2 regions of the Streptomyces sp. NPDC051105 genome follow, and region 1 is predicted to be linked to the other one. Evidence: riboswitches for the same ligand, from Rfam matches in the RefSeq annotation. Region 1 holds a riboswitch; the other holds the start of a gene.
The links. Region 1 has a riboswitch for cobalamin ahead of AB0N16_RS36345 (CbtB-domain containing protein). Riboswitches for the same ligand answer to the same signal wherever they lie in the genome.

Region 1 (3,392 bases):
GTGAGCGTGAGACGGCCTGGTAGGTCAGGCCGCTGCGGCTGTAGACGACGCCGTCCGCCAGGTCGGTCATGCGGTGGCTGCCTGTCGCTGAGTCGCCCAGCCGGGCCGGCAGCTGGAACTGCACGCAGCCGAGATCGCCGGCCTCGCGCAGTTGCTGCTCGACCGCGTGCCTCAGCAGGCTGGTCACCTCGATGCACGACGGCGACGGCTACCTCGGCGCGTACGGTATCCAGAAGATCGTCCGTGACCCGTGGGTCCAGCGGATCCTGGAAGGAACCAACGAGAACATGCGCGTCATCGCGGCCCGCGGCCTCACGGAGGCCCTCGGATGAGCGACGTCCTGCTGCACACCGCCGGCCGGGCGGCCCACCTCACCCTCAACCGCCCCAAGGCCCTCAACGCCCTGTCCCACGCCATGGTTCGCTCCATCGACCAGGCCCTCACCGCCTGGGAGCACGACCCGGCCGTCGAGACCGTCGTCATCACCGGCGCGGGGGAGCGCGGCCTGTGCGCGGGCGGTGACATCCGGAGCATCTACGAGGACGTCCGCGCCGGGGGCGGCACCGCGTCGGCGGAGTTCTGGCGCGACGAGTACCGCCTCAACGCCCGGATCGCCCGCTACCCCAAGCCTTATGTCGCGATCATGGACGGCATCGTCATGGGCGGCGGCGTCGGCGTCTCCGCACACGGCAGCGTCCGGATCGCCACCGAGCGGTCGCGGATCGCGATGCCGGAGACCGGCATTGGTTTCGTCCCCGACGTCGGCGGCACGTACCTGCTCGCCCTCGCCCCCGGCGAACTGGGCACCCACCTCGCGTTGACGGGCGCTCAGATCGGCGCCGCGGACGCCCTGTTGTGCGGACTCGCCGACCACTGCGTCCCCTCGGACAGGATCGAGCCGCTGATCGCCGACCTCGCCGACCGCCCCGTGCACGATGCGCTCGACCGGCACGTGCGACCGGCACCGGAAGGCGAACTGGCCCGCCACCGGGAGTGGATCGACGCCTGCTACGCCGCCGACACGGTCGAGGAGATCGTCCGGCGGCTGCTCGCCCACCGCGAACCGGCGGCGAAGGAGGCGGCGGAGACCCTGCTCACCAAGTCGCCGACCTCCCTGAAGGTCACCCTGGCGGCGCTGCGCCGGACCCGGCGGCTCGGTCCGCTGGAGCGGGTCCTCGACCAGGAGTACCGCGTCTCCTGCGCCGCGCTGTCCGCCCCCGACCTGGTGGAAGGCATCCGTGCCCAGGTCATCGACAAGGACCGCGACCCGCGCTGGTCCCCAGCCACCCTCGCCGAGGTCACCGACGTCGACGTCGACCGCTACTTCGCCCCGCTCGGCGAACGCGAACTGGGGCTCGCCGGACCCGACACCACCACGGAGCCGTCCCCGTGAGCCGCACTGTCACCGCCGAGTTGTGCGCCTCGTAAGCCGAACGCGCTGGACCCGCCGAGGACTTCTCCGGCATCGTACGAACCGTCCGGGACCAGCGCCGGGAGCAGGCGTGAGCGCGGCTGCCGAGTAGGGGACGACCCCCGTCGAACGCCGGCATCAAGGAGACGCAGCCGCAGGGCTCCCCGGGAACGCCCGGCGAGTTCCGTCACCGCTGACCCAGCACGCCCAGAACCGGCCATCAGGCACGAGATGAAGATCACGCCTGGTGGTGCGGTCTTGGCCGTGCTCCTGACACGCGGTACGGTCTGTCCGATATCGACGACGCCAGAACGGAAGCCGGTGGGAGTCCGGCACGGTCGCGCCACTGTATGCGAGAGCCCCATCCGGAGCTCGTGAGTCAGACCCGTAGCCGTCGTCCAGTGCACCACCGAGATGGGACGCGAACTCCCAGAGGAGGTTCTGCCATGGCGCAGACCGTCGCGCAGCCGACAGCCACCACCCCCGTCGTTCCCGCCAAGCTGCCGCTGAGCGCGATAGCTCCCTGGGCGGTCTTCTTCGGCATCCTCATGCTCATCCTGCTCTACTTCGTCGGCGCCGAGCAGGGCGCCACCTCCGTGTTCAACGGCACGGACGTCCACGAGTGGGTGCACGACGCCCGCCACCTCCTCGGCTTCCCCTGCCACTGACGTAAGGGGACGCCGCACCCTCATGAACTCCGCAACGGTAAGAAACCTCCTGGTGCGGGGCATGCTCGCCGGCCTTGCCGCCGGCCTGCTCGCCCTGGTCGCCGCCTATCTCCTCGGAGAGCCGAACGTCGACAAGGCGATCAGCTTCGAGGACGCGCACTCGCACGAGCACGAGATGGAGGTCGTCTCCCGCTCCCTCCAGTCCACCGCCGGCTTGGCCACCGGTGTGCTGCTCTACGGGGTCGCCTTCGGCGGCATCGCCGCCCTCGCCTACTGCTTCGCCCTGGGCCGTGTCGGCCGCTTCTCGCCGCGGGCGACGGCGCTGCTGCTGTCCGGCTGCGCGCTGCTCGCCGTGTACGTGGTGCCGTTCCTGAAGTATCCGGCCAACCCGCCGTCGGTGGGCGACCCGGACACCATCGGCAAGCGGACCACGCTGTATTTCCTGATGATGGTGCTCAGCGTGCTGCTGGCGGTCGCCGCGACCATGCTGGGCAAGCGTCTCGGTCCGAGCCTCGGCACGTGGTGGGCGACCGTGGTCGCGGTGGCCGCGTTCGCGGTCGTCACCGGGCTGGCGTACCAGTTCCTGCCGACCGTCAACGAGGTGCCGACGGACTTCCCGGCCACCCTGCTGTGGCGGTTCCGGCTCTCCGCGCTGGCCATCCAGCTGGTGCTGTGGGGCGGATTCGGACTGCTCTTCGGCGAGTTGGCCGAACGGCAGCTCAACCCCAGACCGGCGACGGCCCCGGCCGGGCGGACGGTTCCCGCCGCACACTGAACGATTCACGACACGCGAGGGCCCTCCGGATCCATCCGGGGGCCCCGCCCGCCGTGCGTCGGACGGCCGTGAGCCGGGCCGCCGCGAGCAGGCCGGGCGGCCGTCGCCGGAGTGCCAGGCCGCACCTGGCGCGGGCCATGCGCCGGACGCCAAGCGGACATTGACAGCCGGACGCCAAGCGGACATTGACAGCGGCCGGCAGGGACAACGACAGCGGGGGCGACGGCTTCCGCGGCAAGTCGCTTCAGTGCTCGCGGGCGTCCGGTCGCTCCGCCCGGGTGGTGGCGAGATAGGCGCGCACCAGTGCCTGGCCCGTCCGGCAGCGCGCGGGGCGGCAGTCGGGGCAGTGCCTCACATGGTCAAGATAGGTGTCGTAGCGATCCTGGGCGGCGGGCGCGAGGGAGTTCTCCACGGTGCGGCCTCTCGTGAGTGCCCGGGGGCGCGGTAGTTGACTGATGTTCAGTATGTCCCGTGGCGTGCCTTCCGGAACGTCCGCCGCGCCCCTCGGAGAGCCGTTCGGCCGACCGCCCGCTCCCGT
Region 2 (3,392 bases), on a different contig from region 1:
GATGGTCGCACTGGACCTTCTGGCAGTACGACAACAGCGGCAGCCTGCCGGGTGACCAGAATCTCTTCAACGGGTCGGCGAGCCGGCTGAAGTCGTTCGCCAAGGGCTCCTAGCCAAGGGGCGACCGGGCCGCCGGACCGGAAACGGGACGGCGGCCTCGCCCGTCCCCGCACGCGATTACCTCGCGTCCGATCACAGACACCACAGAGACCACCTCAGTTCACCTTCCGTTCATCCAGATTGCCTACGGTCCAACGGCCGATGACCTCTATAGATTGTCTGGGTAAATGGAAAACTTCTCGCTGATCCTCGCGATTGTGGTGGTGACCGCACTCGCGTTCGATTTCACGAACGGTTTCCACGACACCGCCAACGCGATGGCCACGACCATCTCGACCGGCGCACTCAAGCCCAAGATCGCGGTGACCATGTCCGCCGCGCTGAACCTGGTGGGCGCCTTCCTCTCCGTGGAGGTCGCCAACACGATCTCCAAAGGCCTGGTCGACGAGAACGGCATCCGCCCCGAGGTCATCTTCGCCGCCCTGGTCGGCGCGATCCTCTGGAACCTGGTGACGTGGCTGGTGGGCCTGCCCTCCAGTTCCTCGCACGCCCTGATGGGCGGTCTGATCGGTGCCACCGTCGCCTCCGCCGGCTTCGGCGCGGTCCACGGCGACGTACTGGTCACCAAGGTCCTGCTCCCCGCGGTCGCCGCCCCCGTGGTCGCGGGCCTCGCGGCGATGCTCTCCACCCGCCTGTCGTACGCGATCGGCAAGAACGCCGACGACAACGCCACCCGCAAGGGCTTCCGCGCCGGCCAGATCGCCTCCGCCGGCCTGGTCTCACTCGCGCACGGCACCAACGACGCGCAGAAGACGATGGGCATCATCACCCTGGCGCTGGTCGCGGGCGGTGCCGTCGCACCCGACTCGAACCCTCCCACCTGGGTCATCCTCTCCGCCGGCCTCGCCATCGCGCTCGGCACCTACATCGGCGGCTGGCGGATCATCCGCACCATGGGCAAGGGCCTGACCGACCTCCAGCCGCAGCAGGGCTTCGCCGCCCAGACCAGCGCGGCCACCGCCATCCTGGCCTCGTCCCACCTCGGCTTCTCCCTCTCCACCACGCACGTCGTCTCCGGTTCCGTGATGGGCGCGGGCCTGGGCCGCAAGGGCGGCGCGGTCCGCTGGTCCACCGCGACCCGCATGATGATCGCCTGGGTGCTCACCCTCCCCGCGGCCGCGCTGGTCGGCGCGCTCGCCGAGTCCGTGACGGACCTCGGCGACTGGGGCACGGCGGTCGTCGCCGTCTTCCTCGTCGCCTCCAGCGGCGCGATCTGGAAGCTCTCCCGCCGCGAAGTGGTGGACAGCGCCAACGTCAACGACACCGACGGCGCGGAGCCGGCCGGCGTGGTGACCGCGGCGATGGCCGCCGTGACCCCGCCGCCCGCGGGCACGGTGACCGACGACCTCACCGCCACGATCCCGTCCCCCGCCCCGTCACCCGCGCCGGCCGCCGCCACCGACCCGGCCGCGACCGTCTGACCCCCGAGGAAGAACCGACATGAACATCGACTGGGCAGCCATCGGCTCCGTCTTCGGCGTCAGCCTCGTGGTCACCGTGGGCATGGTGGCCCTCTTCACCCTCGGCATCAAGGGCCTCTCCGCCCGCGAACGCGCCACGGCCCAGGGCAACTCCGCGGCCCTGGCCGTGACCGCCGCCTACCTGTGTTTCGCGGCCTGCGCGGCCGCCGTGGCCTACGGCATCCACCTGATCGTGGCCAAGGCCTGACCGGGCCGACCGCCCGCGGCCGCCGAAGGCTCCTCCCCGACCCGCTCGGGAGGAGCCTTCGGCATGTCCCACCAGCCCCGCTAAACCACCGGTGTGGGCCTTCCCACACACTCCCCTCGCAGGTCAACGGCAAGTTGACGGGTCTTCCGGAGGCGTGGTGGACTTCCGGAGCCAAGTACGGCGGCAAGAGAGGAAGCCGGTGCGAATCCGGCGCGGTCCCGCCACTGTCACCGGGGTAGCAATCCCCGGGAGCCAGGAACTCTCACCGCCGGTCTCGTCGAACCAGGGCGTGGACACCCTGAGTGAGGACATATCGCCATGCGCGGCTGCCGTTCGAGGTTGAGTACCAGGCCCGTTCCCGCCCCCGCGGCGGGCTGAGCCGATGGGTGCCGGTCGCGTCTTCGCGTACGGCGCCGCCGCCGGCCTTCTCGGCGATCTGCTGCTCGGCGATCCGCGCCGCGGGCACCCGGTCGCCGCGTTCGGGCGGGCGGCCGGAGCCGTCGAACAGGTGCTGTGGCGGGACCACCGCGGGTGGGGCGCGCTGCACACCGCGGTGTGCGCCGGCGGCGCCGTGACTCTGGGGGCCCTGGCCCAGCGGCTCGTACGACCGTCCACCGCCGCGTCCGTCGCGCTCACCGCGACCGCCACCTGGGCCGTCGTCGGGGGCACTTCACTCGCCCGGGAGGCCGGTGCCATCGGGCGCGCCCTGGAGGCGGGGGACGTCGAGGCCGCGCGGGCCCGGCTGCCGCATCTGTGCGGGAGGGACCCGCAGGCCCTGGACGCCGACGGGATCGCCCGGGCGGTCGTGGAGTCCGTCGCCGAGAACACCAGTGACGCGGTCGTGGGTGCGCTGGTGTGGGGGGCCGTGGGCGGGGTGCCGGGGCTGCTCGGGTTCCGGGCCGTCAACACCCTGGACGCCATGGTGGGTCACAAGTCGGCCCGGTACCGGCGGTACGGGTGGGCTTCGGCGCGGCTTGACGACGTGGCGGGCTGGCCGGGGGCCCGGCTCACCGCCGTACTGGCCGCGCTGGCCGGGGACGACGGGCGGGGGGCCGTACGGGCCTGGCGGGCCGACGCGGCCCAGCACCCGAGTCCCAACGCCGGGCCGGTGGAGGCGTCGTTCGCCGGGGCGCTGGGAGTACGGCTCGGCGGGACTCTGTCGTACGGCGGCCGGGTCGAGCATCGGCCTGTGCTGAACAGGGAGGGACGGACCGTGGAAGTCGCGGACATCGAACGGGCGGTGCGGTTGTCGCGGCGGGTGGGATGGCTGGCGCTCGGGGCCGGCGCGGCCGGGGCCCTGCTGCGCGGGGCGCTCTCGCGGCGCCCGGCACAGCGGTCGGGGGGTGCGTCATGAACGGCGGCGGTCTCCTCGTGGCCGGTACCACCTCCGACGCCGGGAAGAGCGTGGTCACCGCCGGTATCTGCCGGTGGCTGGTGCGGCAGGGCGTCAAGGTCGCGCCGTTCAAGGCGCAGAACATGTCCCTCAACTCCTTCGTCACGCGGGAGGGCGCCGAGATCGGGCGGGCCCAGGCCATGCAGGCACAGGCCTGCCGGGTCGAGCCGACCGCGCTGATGAACCCCGTGCTGCTCAAGCCGGGCGGCGA

Region 2: linked by a shared signal. The riboswitch ahead of AB0N16_RS22090 (cobalamin biosynthesis protein) and the one ahead of AB0N16_RS36345 (CbtB-domain containing protein) in region 1 are both predicted to bind cobalamin.

The regions. Positions count from the first base shown of each region.
Region 1 covers NZ_JBFBBR010000020.1:128,656-132,047, reverse strand. Annotated here, with positions in the region: gene AB0N16_RS36360 (hypothetical protein) at 1-187, opposite strand, end outside; partial or broken gene AB0N16_RS36355 (acyl-CoA dehydrogenase family protein) at 192-332, shown strand; gene AB0N16_RS36350 (enoyl-CoA hydratase/isomerase family protein) at 329-1,393, shown strand; cobalamin riboswitch at 1,679-1,821, shown strand; gene AB0N16_RS36345 (CbtB-domain containing protein) at 1,858-2,079, shown strand; gene AB0N16_RS36340 (CbtA family protein) at 2,102-2,854, shown strand; gene AB0N16_RS36335 (hypothetical protein) at 3,099-3,266, opposite strand.
Region 2 covers NZ_JBFBBR010000008.1:359,037-362,428, reverse strand. Annotated here, with positions in the region: gene AB0N16_RS22105 (lysozyme) at 1-113, shown strand, start outside; gene AB0N16_RS22100 (inorganic phosphate transporter) at 288-1,541, shown strand; gene AB0N16_RS22095 (hypothetical protein) at 1,561-1,788, shown strand; cobalamin riboswitch at 1,930-2,070, shown strand; gene AB0N16_RS22090 (cobalamin biosynthesis protein) at 2,171-3,142, shown strand; gene AB0N16_RS22085 (cobyric acid synthase) at 3,139-3,392, shown strand, end outside.